DNA from 3 places in the Methylomonas sp. EFPC3 genome. Region 1 is predicted to be linked to each of the others. Evidence: riboswitches for the same ligand, from Rfam matches in the RefSeq annotation. Region 1 holds a riboswitch; each other region holds the start of a gene.
The links. Region 1 has a riboswitch for cyclic di-GMP ahead of PL263_RS03480 (VPLPA-CTERM sorting domain-containing protein). Riboswitches for the same ligand answer to the same signal wherever they lie in the genome.
Positions count from the first base shown of each region.

Region 2: it holds a riboswitch for cyclic di-GMP, as region 1 does, so the genes downstream of both, PL263_RS13740 (hypothetical protein) here and PL263_RS03480 (VPLPA-CTERM sorting domain-containing protein) in region 1, are expected to answer to the same signal.
Region 3: it holds a riboswitch for cyclic di-GMP, as region 1 does, so the genes downstream of both, PL263_RS10575 (hypothetical protein) here and PL263_RS03480 (VPLPA-CTERM sorting domain-containing protein) in region 1, are expected to answer to the same signal.

Region 1 covers NZ_CP116398.1:768,799-773,515, reverse strand. The annotation lists gene PL263_RS03485 (hypothetical protein) at 1-733, opposite strand, end outside; gene PL263_RS03480 (VPLPA-CTERM sorting domain-containing protein) at 796-1,581, opposite strand; cyclic di-GMP riboswitch class I at 1,622-1,703, opposite strand; gene PL263_RS03475 (hypothetical protein) at 2,147-3,259, shown strand; gene ppk2 (polyphosphate kinase 2) at 3,619-4,401, opposite strand; gene ilvA (threonine ammonia-lyase, biosynthetic) at 4,474-4,717, opposite strand, start outside.
Region 2 covers NZ_CP116398.1:3,064,832-3,069,548, forward strand. The annotation lists gene PL263_RS13725 (hypothetical protein) at 1-486, opposite strand, end outside; gene PL263_RS13730 (sialidase family protein) at 540-2,240, opposite strand; gene PL263_RS13735 (hypothetical protein) at 2,237-3,025, opposite strand; gene PL263_RS13740 (hypothetical protein) at 3,107-3,937, opposite strand; cyclic di-GMP riboswitch class I at 4,012-4,091, opposite strand; gene recB (exodeoxyribonuclease V subunit beta) at 4,623-4,717, opposite strand, start outside.
Region 3 covers NZ_CP116398.1:2,351,168-2,355,884, forward strand. The annotation lists gene PL263_RS10565 (type I restriction-modification system subunit M) at 1-443, shown strand, start outside; gene PL263_RS10570 (VPLPA-CTERM sorting domain-containing protein) at 726-1,385, opposite strand; gene PL263_RS10575 (hypothetical protein) at 1,378-2,472, opposite strand; cyclic di-GMP riboswitch class I at 2,572-2,648, opposite strand; gene PL263_RS10580 (ABC transporter permease) at 2,976-3,983, opposite strand; gene PL263_RS10585 (non-ribosomal peptide synthetase) at 3,985-4,717, opposite strand, start outside.

The DNA.
Region 1 (4,717 bases):
CTTTGGTCACAGGCACGCCGAACGCCACAGCAGCAGCAGCCTTTACAGTGAGTTTAGAGACGTCGTCGGTAGAGACGTCCGGATACGGTGAACCGGTTGCCGGATCGATTGGAGCATTAACACCTTTGAATTGACCAGGGTCGACGTCGGAAACGCCAAAATCAGGAATTTTCTTTTCATGTCTGGCAGGGTTAGCCGGATCGTAAGCGCACTTCACGACGCCTAAAGTACCGTTAGAGCTGCTGGTACCCGCAACCGGATTAGACACCACATCGCACCCGCCGTTAGCAAAGGTGGTTGAACTGGAGATTTTCAAGAACTCGATAGAAGCGCCCGCGGTATCGCCGTTAGCTTCGGCAACAATAGGGCTGACACCGAACGCAGAACCGCCGGCGCTACGTTTGTAGATCAAGATGTTTGCTTTACCAGTCGGCAACGAGGTGTTTGCCGGTGCTCTTTCACACAGATACGCATATTGCTCAGTCGCTGCAGGATCTTGAAATTTCCAGATCGGCTTGGTCGTATCGCAGATTTGCTCGCTATCAGCGATAGTTGCGTCTGTGAACAGCTTTTCCAGGAATTTTTCCGCCGCAGAAGCACCAGACAAATGCACAGTGTAGGTGGTGGCAGAGTTAATCACCGGGACGCCAGTCGGACCGAATGTCCAAGCAGCTTGCGCACCTGCCGAAGACAGCGTTGCGGCAATAGCCACGCCTAATACTAACTTTTTCATAAAATTGTCTCTCATTGAACGTAATAAAGGTAATCGGGGCGGAAAACGCCCCGATTCGAGTCTTATGCAGCGTATTTACGGCGAGTAGAACGCAAAACGCCCATCAAACCGGCGCCAAACATCCAAACCGCAGCAGGCAGAGGTACTGGAGCAGCGTAAGTCAATTTCCCTGCAGCCAAATTCATATGCCAGCTTTGCAAGGTTTGGCTGTTGCCGTTTTGTTGGTTGTAGAACCAGAATGCGCCTTCTGAACCATTGATATCCGCATCAGCTGCTGATACTTGGCCAAAAATAGTAGCGAACGGCAGGTTTTGGTTATGTTGACCGGTACCGGCTGTATCCGAATCGACTACGATAGAGCTAAGGTTGGTCGACGCTTGGTTAGCGTTGGCAACGCCAGCGTTGTCGGCTAATGCGCCAGTGTTGATTTGACTAACATGACCTCTGATCACAGTTGCAACACTGCTAGCTGCGTTCAAAGTGGCAAATTTCGCAATAGATTTTTCGCCGGTAACAAACATCTTTGCAGCGTTAGTGGTCATTACACCCCAAGAAGTATTGGCGGCATCCATATTGGCAGCGAAAGTGCTCCATTTTGCATTTGGAGAACCAGCAGTCAGAGCGTTCAAATCAAAAGACAATGAATAAGCAGCATTATCCTTGTTGTTGAAGAAGTCGTTGTAAGTTACACCCAAATCCAGCGTAAACGTGGTTTTTTGAGTTTTGTCGTAAACAGACAAAAACGCTTCATTTGCACCGGTGTTTGACGACGCCCAAATCGCCGCATTCGCACCCGCTGAAGATGCCAAAAGAGCTGTAGCTAATAACGCTTTGTTCAGATTTTTCATTTTGTTTCCTTGATGATTTAAAAATTAAATAAATACACAAGGTGACAACCCGGCCATCTTGCCTGGCGGCAACATCCGTAGCTTTCCGTCCCCGCCTCGCGACGGGTTTGGCTTTTACACACTTCCTTAGTCTTACCAATGCACCGAGATGGCGCCGCTCTCCCCGCTACCATTTTTGTATCCACCGCCTACTCCCTAACCTCTTCCCTCGCCGCTCCGTCTGCGTGCCGTCCCTGCTCCCTGTCCAATCCCTAACTGTGCGAACCATCGCGCATTCCGGCGCAGTTCCAGTTGCGGCAAATTATTTCAGTTGAAATCGAGGTTTTTCGTTACGCGTCGGTTACAGTTTGATGAAACGTAATACATTTGTATTACACGGCCGCGCGAATCTGGGATTCAGGCCATGGCTATGCTGTTGTATTGGTTGCTAAATCTTCCTAATCGCTCAGACTCGGCGTAGCGAGCGCAAAAAGACAAGCAAGGCTTGCCGGTCTGGTTACGCGGCTGCTACAGTGGCTGAACCACTTGGCCCCGCGCCGGCAGACTCAAACCAGAACCTTCCCGCATGACAGAAATCGACCTTTTGCACCAGGCCTTTGCCGGCGCACAGCCGCCGATCGGCGACTTAGCCGGCCTAACCTCGGCGTTGAACCGTTGGTATCTGCAGCACCCGGATTGCAATTTTCTGCATCCCTGCCAAATCGGCGGCCGCCCGGCCCTGGTCTGCCAAGCCGACCTGAGCCGGAACGAGCCGGCGGCCTTCGCCGAATTGCAAGCCATCGCCGAACGCTATGCGCTGTACCTGAAGGAAGATGCCCGCCGCCGCGAGCAAACCTGGGCCGACGCCAACCGCCGCCGCGGCATCGGCCTGGTATTGAGTTTTTGTATCGGCCTCAGCGCGGTCTCGCGTAGCGTCGGCGCCGATGAACTCTTGCCGGTCAACGTGGTGGCCGGCCAGCATTTGCCAAGTCCGCTCGGCGCTAGCGCCAACACCGGCGATGGTGTGATTCGTTTGCGCCACCGGCATCCGCCGTCAGCGGCGCAAGTACTCGCCGCCTACAGCCAAAAACAGACGAACGTGCAGGTTGATTCCGCCGCGGCAGCCGACATCGCCGAGTTCCTGCAATCGCTCTACCAAAAAAAATCAGGCGACCCACCCACTGTCAACGCCGATCTGCAAACCATCGCGGACTATTTTTCGCGTTATCCGCAGGCAGTAGCGCTGATCGGCGAATTACGCGGCCAAAAAATCGGGTTGGATTACCAGGCCGGCGCTTGGCAAACCGTGGCATTCGGTAACCAATTCGGCATCAGCAGCGTGACGATCCGTTTCGATACCCGCCTCGGCGCGCAATTGCTCGGCGACCCCGGCTGCGACGCTACCCCGGCGTGCAGCATCGCTCCGGCCGACGCTTTATTGCACGAATTGCTGCACGCCAAATTGATGCTGTTGGATAGCGAACACTTCATCGCCGGCGGCGGCTTGGCGCCGGGGCTGTATCCTTTCGAACACGAACATGAAGTGATCGCCGAGGAAAACCGGCTATTTCAGGCCATGAACCAAACCGACGGCCGGGCCCGGCCGATCCGCCACCGCCATAGCGGCGAGTTGCTGCAGGTATCCTGCCCCGCCTGCATTCCGGTAAAACAAGTTGCATCGGGCGAATTAAGCCTGTGAAACCGGCGAAATTCCTGAAGCCCGTTACAAGGCAACGCGTGCAGGCGCTCGTTTGGGGAGACAAAAGTCAAGGCCGGTTCGACACAGCTCAATAGCCTTGTGCCAAATTGGGCGGTTTCGATCAAGGCGAGTGGAGGCGAGCAATCTTCCGGCGCGGCCGGAGCTGGACCGGAGACGACGGTCGGATTCCGGCGCAAGGGGTGTCGGTAGCGGTCGGTTGGGCCAGTGGGGTGCTGAAAAATCCTGGCCGTCGGGTGTGATTACGATCGGGCCGCGGGAAGGCTGGCATTGCCAGCCTTCCCGGACCAAGCCGATGCCGCGTCAACGGCGGCGGTGTACTCCGGCCGAAACCGCTCCGGTCACGGCGCAATCATGCCGTTGTGCAGATAACTTTCTTCGTAACTGAACACGATATCGGCGTCCGGCAACACCAGTGCTTCGTTCTTGCCTTTGTAGTCCAGCCGGAACAGCAAATCCTTGATCAAATTGATTCTGGCCAGTTTTTTGTCGTCGGCTTTGACGATGGTCCACGGCGCCGATAAGTGGTGGGTTCTGGCGAACATGATGTTGCGCGCCTCGCTGTAGGCTTGCCAGTGCTTTTGCGCTTCCTTGTCGATCGGGCTGATTTTCCATTGTTTTAACGGGTCTTTCTGGCGTTGGCCCAGACGTTTTTTTTGTTCGCCTTTGCTGATGTCCAGGTAATACTTCAGCAACTTGATGCCGGAGCGCACCAGCAGTTGCTCGTAATGCGAAACCGTTTCGATGAACTCGTGGTATTCGTCGTCGCTGCAAAAGCCCATGACCCGCTCCACCCCGGCCCGGTTGTACCAACTGCGGTTGAACAGGACCAACTCCTGCGCCGCCGGCAAATGCGCGGTATAGCGTTGAAAATACCAGGTACTGTTGTCGCGGTCGGACGGCTTGCCCAACGCAACCACCCGGATTTCGCGCGGACTGAGATGCTGGATGATGCGCTTGATGGCGCCATCCTTGCCGCCGGCGTCGCGACCCTCGAACAAAATCAAAATCTTGTCGCCGTGCTTGATGATGTGATTTTGCAGCTTGACCAGTTCCACCTGCAATTCGTGTAGCACGTCCTTGTAATCGGGTGCCTCGGCCTGTTTTTGGTGTTTTTTGCTCATGTCCGCCGCCTGTTCCGGGTTGAAGGGTTTACTGGAAAATAGCACGCTCCCGGAGTTTTTGCCGAAACCGGGCTAAGTCGAAGCACCGCCGGCAAACAAGCGGTAGGCCGGGTTCCCGGTCTCCTGCCGGTAAAGCAGTTGCAACGCGTTCAGGCATTGTTCGAAATGCACCGCTTCCGCATCGCCGAGCTGCAAGCCGATCAACACCTTGCCGAATGCGGCGCCGTGGTTGCGGTAATGGAACAGGCTGATATTCCATTGGCTGCCCAACGCCATCAAAAACTTCAGCAAGGCGCCGGGCCGCTCCGGAAATTGC
Region 2 (4,717 bases), 2.1 Mb from region 1:
GGCGGCCTGCAGCGGATCGCCGTTGGCATCCCCTAGCGCGTTGATGTTCAGGCTCAATTGGCTGCTGCCGGCCATCAGAAAATCGAAATTGAGCACGGCCAGGATGAAACTGTCCGCCTGTAATTGGTTTAGTGTCGCCGCACTATCCAGAGACAATTCGAACAGATTCAACCGGCCGGCGCCGGCCAGTGCCGCCGCCGACGGACTCAAACCCAAATCCAGCGGGTCCAATGCCTTACCCGAAACCGGATCGCCGAATACCGCGCCGACATACGCTAAATGATCGCCGTCGAAAACCAGGTCCAAATCGTAGGCTCCCAACGACGGCGCCGCAGCATTACCCAAGCCGGATATCGAAACGCCGACGCTAAGCGACGAAGCGGTCTGCGTGATCGGCACCAGGCTCAATTCGATCGCGGCCCCTGCCGTTCCCGATATCGATAATAACCACGTAGCGAGCAGAGTCAGGCTAAAACGGTTTTTCATTTGCGGTATCTCCTTATGTTTGATGGACTGGTCAACGGTCCGTGGAAATTTGTTCAGTTGGTCGCGCACTGCGGCCGGGTACAGGACTGCACCAGTTTGCGGGCATCGAGAAGGTTGACGACGCCGTTACGGTCGATGTCGCGCGGGTCGCCTGCGGCAATCTTGCTGCCGCGCGCCGCCAGAATCCGGTTAATGTCGACTTGGTCGACATCGCGGTCGCCGTCAAGATCGCCGGCCACAGTGATGGCCTCGCACACGTCCGGCACATGGTTGGTGTTGGTGTCGCCCACCCGGCGCCGCTCGATGTCGGTTACATCCGATTGGCCGTTTTGGTTACAGTCCGGAAACACGTTTAGGTAGTACACGTCCTGCTCGCCGTTATAGGTTGCGGTGTAGGCCAGGCTGGCCCCGTCCTTGCCCGACACCAAGGTGGAATAGTCGCCGATCTTGGTGGAGCCGTGCGGGTAAGCGATTGTGGTGTCGAATGCCGGGCTGACCGGAACGTTTTTGCTCCAGGTTTGCCCTCCGTCCCAGGAGTAGCTGTAATACAGCCGCGACACCTTGTAATTGCCGCTATCGCGGGTGTCGTACCAGACGGCATCGATGCGCGAGTTGGGCGCCACGCCCATCATGCCGAACCAATTCCAGTTATTTTTGCTCTGCGCGTCGTCGTTGATGCGTATCGGCGCGCTCCAGGTGTCACCGCCGTCGCTGCTGCGGACGAAGGTAATGTCGAGATTGTCCGCCCCCGGCGGATCGACCGTCGCCAAAACGTAAAGATGGCCGCGCATCGCGCTGGCCGAGCTATCGACACCGACTTGGACGTCGCCAGTAGGCCCGTATTGGTTGGGGTTTTGCTTAAACAAAAATAGCGGAGCCAGACCACCCAAGTCGATTTCGCGGGTATCGAAGGTCGGGGTTTGCGCCGGATCGCGGGCATTCAACGACCGGGAAAACAGATGGTGATGCAGGTTACGGTCTTGGTGTTCCTCGTCGAATTCCGGCGGCTCCCGTCTGCCCGCCAGATACAGCTCGCCGTCGTTGCCGACCCGCATCGTGCCGAAGGTCGGGGTCTCCGGGATTGCCAGCGGCGGCTGGAAGCTGGCGCCTCTGTCGATCGAGCGGACGAAGCATTTTTCCGCCAGACAGTCGCGCCAATTCAGGTAGACATGGCCGTCGCTGGTGCCGCCGCTGCGGTCCACGGCCATTTGGGCCTTGTCGCCGCCTTGGCCGTAAGCGAACACCGGTGCTTCCCAACTGCGGCCGCCGTCCAATGATTTGATGACCTGGATGTCTTGGACAAAGGTATAACTCGGATCGAAATGCAGGCTCTGGTAGTAAAAATTGCCCAAGGCGTCGACATCCAAGGTCGGATTGCTGCGGCCTTCGCCCGGGGTGATCGTGCCGTTGAAATGCCAATGCGCACCGGCATCGGCGGTATAAGCCCATCCGCCTTGCCGAAACGACGAGTCCACCGAATCGAACTGGCGCCAGGAAACCACCATATTGGCCGGGTCCAGCGGATTGATCGCCAGGCTCGGTTCGTTGGCGGCATCGCCGACGATATTTTTGCCGTCGGCGGTGACATTGACTTGGGTACTGATATAAGCGCCCTGGCTGTATTGATTCGCGATCGCGGACTGCGTCCAGCCGGCGGTCAGCATCGAAGCCGCCAACGCCGTCACCAAGCGCTTCGCCGGGGGCGCGTAACGGCGCGGACAGGTGCTAGCCGCTTGTCCTAGGTCGATTTTCATAACATGTGTCCTCTTGGCTTGCGGCAAAAGCCGAAGCCGGCCAAGCCGGCCGCGAACAACGCGAATGCCGGCGGCAGCGGCACCACCGCGGTTTGCAGATTGAAATTGCCGACAATCGCATCGCGGGTACCGTTCAGGTGGTCGTAGCCCTCTCCCAAACCCAGATCGCCCGACAGACTGAAGCGGCTGGAATCGAGTCCCATCACGACGTTGAACAGGTTGTAAGACTGCGAGCGGAAAGAAACGTGGTTGTACAGGCTCCAGGCCGAGCGGCCGCTAGCAAGGTCGATATTGGCGGCGTCGTATTCCAAGGTGTAATCGCCGGATAAAATGCGATTGAAGTCCGAGCCGGTATCGACCCGAAACCGGAACACCCCGGCCAAGCCGATAGCACCCGTCACCGTGGCCTCGAAATCGGCCGGATCGAAATCGATGGTCGTCGGCTTGCTCCGCCGGTTGGTTAAGTTGGTGACCGAGCTGCCGTTAACGGCAAACGTCAATCCGGTTGCGGGAATCTCCGCCACGCCGGGTACCAGGTGGTCTTCCAAAATTTGGCTATAGCTCCGGCTGCGCGAGGCTTGCGCGTCGAAAAACTCTTCCAGGTACATCGACCGGGCAGGCGTTTCGTCGATATCCACGGCGGCGGCCAACGCGTCGCGATCCAAGTTCACGACCAACGAGCCGCCGGATACCGTGGCGGCCTCCGCCGGGGATAACAACGCCGTGGCCAGCAACATACCCCAGCCGAAGCGGAGCGCCGAAAATCTAGCTAAATGAATACTCATAGTCATGCTGAGGGAAATAATCTTGAAAAGCGGTGCCAACCAAGCCGAAGCACCCGGGTATGCCCGGGTGCGAAAGCCGGCTTAGGCCGGAATGGCTGTGCGTTTACGGCGAGTGGAGGCCATCACGCCGAACAAACCGCTACCGAACAACCAGACCGCTGCCGGCACCGGAACCGCGGCCGGAGCCGGAGAAATCAGGCTGAAGGTACCGGCACGGCCGGCTTGGCTGACGCCGTCGCCGCCGAACAGGAAGGCGCTGGTGCTGGCGGAATACCACAGTTCGCCGGTAAACAGCAGTTTGTCGCCGTCGGTGGTGACGCTGATGTTGCGGGTATCGTAGGTGGTGGACGAGAAGCTGACGTTGTTGGTCAGAGCCCAACCGCTGTTGACGCCGTTATTGCGAGCGGCGACGTAGCCGAATTGGTAATCGCCGGATAGCAGCGTACCGGTGAAACTGCCGCGAGTCATTACCACACCGTTTAGCCCGGCAACGCCGCTGGCGGTAAAGGTCGACGAGTTGGTCAACGCGTCCTGACTGCTTCCCCACGTTAACGTGGTCGCTTTGTTGTTGCGGCCGCCGCTACCGAACGGAATGCCGGTACCGGCCAAACTGGACGGGTTGATGTCGAACGACAGCGTCGCAGGCGCCGGGTAGGTATCGTTTGCCACGCCAAGCATTTGCGACACATTCATATTGTCCGCCAACGACTTGTCGAAATAATTGGCGACATAATACGAAGTGATCGCGCCGTCGCCCAAGGTCAAGCCCGACAACAAATCATCGGGATTGTCATAGGAAATTTGGAACACCCCGCCGTTCAGCGTGCCCGCACTTGCCACGTTAGCGATTGCCAGCGCGCCAGCAGCCAGGACGCAGCGTAGCCGCAGCGATTTCGATCCGATCTTTTGCATACTTTTTTCCTAAATGAAAGATATAAACGCTATAAGCGGCTTGAACGACTCAAGCCGTCGATGACTCTCGCACGAGAGGCGGCCCGGCTGTCTCGAGCTGGCGAGATCCGCGGCTTTCCGGCTCCACCTTGCGGCGGATGTGGCGAAGTGCTCCCTCCTTGAAAACCGGACGGCTGGACCCCGAACGGCATATTCCCTTAGTGAGCGGCGGTTGCTAACGCACCGGTCGGGCGGGCCACAGCCGCCACCAGAACGCTGGCAAACGCTACAACAGGAGTTCAGCAGATACCGTGCCAGTCCTAACAAATAAAACCAGATGCCGATTCAGCAGGCTGGAGCGGGAAGCCGAGCGGCTGAAATATCAGGAACGGCGGGGCCGGACAGGGTGGACGGGAGATTCGAGTCGCGATTGAGAGAATGGATGTCCGCTAGAGCTTGGTCTGATGACGACAAGCCCAAGCGATGAAACGGACGACGGAAGTTAGGGGATTTAACCCAAACACCCCCTAAGCGGCAAATGGTAACTTATTGTATTGGCTGGCTCTTTGGCTGGATATCGGCAAATCCCGATACCGGCCTGGGTGATTTAACATATTTAGATTGTCCCTGGCCGGATCGACGCCGCCAAGCTACCACGAGAATAGGCAAAATCGGATTTTTAAATCGTAGCAGCGCTGAAAATCCGCTAGGTACGGAAGAACACATCGGCCAGATCGCCAAGCAGACCTTGCTCCGGGCGGTCGGCGAACACACCGCTTGCCGGCCGCTCGGGCTCCATGC
Region 3 (4,717 bases), 1.6 Mb from region 1:
ACGCCCGCATGCTGCAACACCACGGCCAAGCCGAGGGTGCCAGCCGCTATTCCTGGACGGTGGATTTCACCGCCCGCCGCGCCAAGGCGCGCGAGGAAATGCAGCCGTTGCAGGACAAGGCTGCTGGCATCAAGGCAACTGTGGTGGATCTGAAAGAACGCCTCAAGCAACTGAAGAAAGCCAAAGCCGACGCGAAACAGATCGAGACATTGGAAACGGATATTCGCGAGCAGGAAAAAGCGGCTCGCGATCTTGAGGCCGAGGCTGCAGCCATCGACGCGGCGGTGTTCGACCTGAAAGCCGTCAACCCCAACGCGGTGGCAGTGATTGATGACCGTACGCCGGGTGAAATCATTGAAAGCATCGCGGCGCAAGGAAGGATCGTGGCGGATGCTCTGGCTCGGTTAAATCAGCTGATGGCCGCACCGGAAGCGCAAGCGTGAAAAAAATCAAAGCGGGCTTACAGTTCCGCAAGTGGGCCGCGGGCATCATCGAGCAGTCCTCGGTGTAGTACCGGAAATACCCAATATGTATCAAATCCGGCGAAGGGTCTAGCTTCGCGGGTTTTTATGTCTCACAGTATCTCAGGAAAACCGACACTGCCCGGATGCTGCAGCCCGACGGCCAACCGACGGCACGACATGGCGGCGATGGCTACGCTCAGGCCGTAACAACGTCGATGAACGACTCGGAATAACCCAGCCGTTCGTTTATCGACATCCGCATCAAGCGGCTTTTTTCCGATAGCCGGCCGCGCCCAATCCGAGTGCGCCGCTCAGGAACATCCAGACCGCGGCAGGCAGCGGGACTACCGTGGTTTGAAAACTGAAGGTGCCGATACGGGCGTTGGCGGCTCTAGCGACTTCGGCACCCAGATGGTCGAAGCCCCAACCATACCCCAAACTGCCGTTCAAGGTGAGAACATTGCCGGTTAACTGCGTTGTCACGTCGAACAATTCGAAAGCGACGGCGGAAAAACCGACTTGGTTATAGATCACCCACGCCGAACTTTCCGGCGTTTTTTGCTGCTCCGCCGGGTTGTATGCCAGGATCATATCGGCCATTAAGACTCTGTTGGTCGGTGGATCGACATCGACTCGATAACGCATCCCGCCGGCCAAGCCGATGTTTCCGGTCGCGGTGGCGGCGATGTTATTGGGATCGAAGCTAAAAGTCGTCGGGCTGTTGTGCCGATTGGTCGGATTGGGTGCGACGCTTGCGCCGTTCACGGTGAACTCAAGACCGATTGCGGAGATTTCGTTCGCCGCATAGTTCGTGAGATCGACCGGCGTGTTGGAGTCGCGCAACTGGGCAAATGTTTTCGAAGCCGCCGAAGCGTCGAAATACTCTTCTACATAAATCGACGGCGCCGGCGTGTTATCCAAGTCGATTCCGGCAGCGAACGCGTTCCGGTCCAGGTTGAGAATCAACGAACCGCCGGCCACGGTGGCGGCGTGCGCGGATGTCGCGAGCAGCGATGCGGCGATCGCGACAACGTTTAAAGATTTCATTTTGTTTCCTTGTTTTAGAGGTGATTCCAATACCGGCCCTAACTGAAAATCCCAGGCGGCCGCGCCATTGCTGGCGGAAGCGTTCAACGCTCGGCGCTAGATCCGACGCCGGGTTTGAACCGGTGTAACTGGCGGCTGGGATAAATTGGCTCGGCACCGCCGATATTGCCGGGCAGATCGACGACGGTGCCGGCTGGCGGCTTAGGCGGACAATCTGATTTTTTCCGCGCGCTGAACCCAATAGCCCCAATAATCCGCTGCCGAATAGCCAAACGGCCGCCGGTACCGGTACTGCCGATGGCGTCAGGCTGAAAGTGCCCAGCTTGACCGACTGGCTACCATTCAACAGCAAGTTCCAGGAAAAGGATTGAGCCGTGAAATACACGTCGCCGCTCAGCGATAACTCGCCGTTGGCGTTAACCGATTCCGAGGCATTGACCAAACGGAACAGTGCCGGTTGGCCAAAGCCGTTGCTGTAGGTGAAGATGTCCCATTGACCGGCGGTTTTTTTCAAAAAGAAATCGGCGGGATTCAGATAGGTGCCACCAGCCGCCGGCTCCATCCGGAAAGCGCCGCTCAAGCCGATTTGCCCGGCCGCGGTGTTGCCGGCGTCCATCGTCGTGGCTTGTTGCTTGCGAGCGGCCCCGTAGTTGATGGTCGAGGTATTGCTATTGACCGCCAACGACACGCTAAAGGTTCCGGTCTGGCTCAGCGCGACGCCTCCGGTTGTATCCAGAGTGATCGGCGTGGCGTTATGGTTTTTATCCCAAAAATTAGCGATATACCAACCTTCGGCACCCGGTATAGCCGAAGTAAAGGCGGAATTGTCGATTGTTAAATTCGCCACGCCGCTAACAAGAGCCGCGTTGGCATCGGTTGTTGTCAACAGTCCGCCGAATAGACCGATTGCCAGAACGCCGGCCGAGGCCAATTTGTGGCTATGTTTTTTAAATAGATACATGGTTTTTCCTTGTAGATTTATCGATGGTTAAGTTATGCGGCGGGTTCCAAGTTTGTAAATCGACGCGGCCGACGCCGTGTCTATCGGCAAACCTTGCCCGCCGGTAACCCGGCCGTCTTGTTCCAAGACCCGTGGCTTTCCGGCTCCGCCTCGCGGCGGGTGTGGCGTTGCGCCGCAATCCTTGCGGCATCGCTGCTTCCGCGAACGATTACTGCCTGAGCTTCCAGCAATTCCTTCCAATAACTCGAGCTCCCGACGGTCTCCTCACAAAACGCAGGCGGAGTTGCGGCGTAGCGACGCTGCAACGGAAAGGCCGCGAAGGCAGATTAAAGTCGGGTTTTCGAGTCAATTAGCGACGAGCAAACACTAGGCCAAATCTGATTCGCCTTGAATAACAAGGCTTGGCACGGCGAATCCGGCGCCGGCCCTCGAAAACTAAGTTATCTCACGCAATCGCCGCGTGAAATCCCGCGTCGCCGCCGGAACTGACGCGAATCCGGGTGCTACTCTTCCACCCATCTGAAGCGCAGCGCAGCGCTGGTCAGAAACAGCAGTGTCATTGCCGACAGCGTCAATAACGCCGGCGCAATATCGCTTAATCCGGCACCGTCTATCATCACGGCGCGCGCGGCTTGCAGCATGTGGGTCAGCGGAAAAATCAGCGTCAGGTTCTGCAACAGCGTCGGCGCGCCTTCCAATGAAAACCAGACCCCGGACAGCAAAATCATCGGCAAGGTCAGCAGGTTCAGGATACCCAAGGCCAATTCTTCGCTGCTGGTCCTGCTCGCCATCAACAAGCCGAGGCTGATCAGGGTTACCGAACCGAGTACCGCAATCAGCGCCAACAGCGCAAAAGCACCCTGGACTAAAAAATCGAACAAGGCGTGCATCGCCACAAATTGCAGCACAATCGCCAGCATCAACATCGCCAACCGGCTGGCGACTTGCGCCGACAGGAATTCGAAGGCGTTGACCGGCGAGGCTTTCAAGCGTTTAAGCACGCCGTTTTTACGGTATCTGACGATGGTGAAACCGACGCCGAACAGACTGCTGTGCATGATGTTGATGGCTAGAATGCCGGGCAAAACCCAGTCGAGGTAGCGCACCTGCCGCCCGGAAACCACTTGCTTTTTCCAGGTCGTAGTTTGATCGCCGGCCAATAGGATTTTTTCCAACAGGTAGCCTTGCGCGGCACTGTCGTTGATCCAGTAACCGTCTTCCGAGCCACCCCGGACCACCATATCCAACTGATGGTGCTGCAGTTTGGCTAGCGCCTTATCCAGCTCGGGGTAGTCGATGAACTGCAAATATTGGGTGGTCTTGAATGCGCTGATTTGCGGACTTGCCTCGCCGACCACGCCCACTTTAAACAGCGCGGTATCCTTGTCGTTGAATATCGCCGCGATGCCGACGATCAACACCACCGGAAACACGAAATTCCAGACCCAGGTGGCTTTGTCGCGGATCAATTCGATATTGCGGGCTGTTAGCAATGCCAAAAAATACTTCATCTCAACTTCTCAATGAGTGGCCGGTTAATTTAAGAAACAGGTTTTCCAGATTCGGCGTGGCGACCGTCAAACCTTCCAACGAAATATTCAGCCGAGTCAGTTGGGCGATCGCCGCTTCCACATTGGCGGTGACGAACTCCACCGTTTCGGCGCCGGCACTCACCGCGAACGGCAAGCCTGGAAGCTCCGCCAGCCCGCTGGCCCGCGGCAGACGGATCATTACGCCGTCGAAATGCTCCTGCAACAGGTTCTCCGGCGTGTCCTGGACGATAATCCGGCCTTGATCCATGATGGCGATTTCGTCGCAAAGCTGCTCGGCTTCCTCCATGTAATGCGTGGTCAGGACGATGGTCTTGCCGCGCTGTTTGATGTCCCGAATCAAGCTCCAGAAGTTGTGGCGCGATTGCGGGTCCAGACCGGTGGTGGGTTCGTCCAGAAACAAAATGTCCGGATCGTTGATCAAGGCGATGCCCAGCAACAAGCGTTGCCGCTGGCCGCCGGACAGCTTGCGGGAATCGCGGTTGATATAGTCCCCTAGCGCGCAGGCCTCGATAATGTCGTCGAGCGGCAGACTACGCGGGTAAAGCTTCTGAAACAGTTGCAAGCATTCCTTCACCGTCAAGGTTTCCGGCAAGGCGGTATGTTGAAACTGAATCCCGATGTGCTGGCTGTAGCGTCTATCGATCGGTTTGCCGCGAAACAGGACGTCGCCTTTGCTCGGCTTGAGTATGCCT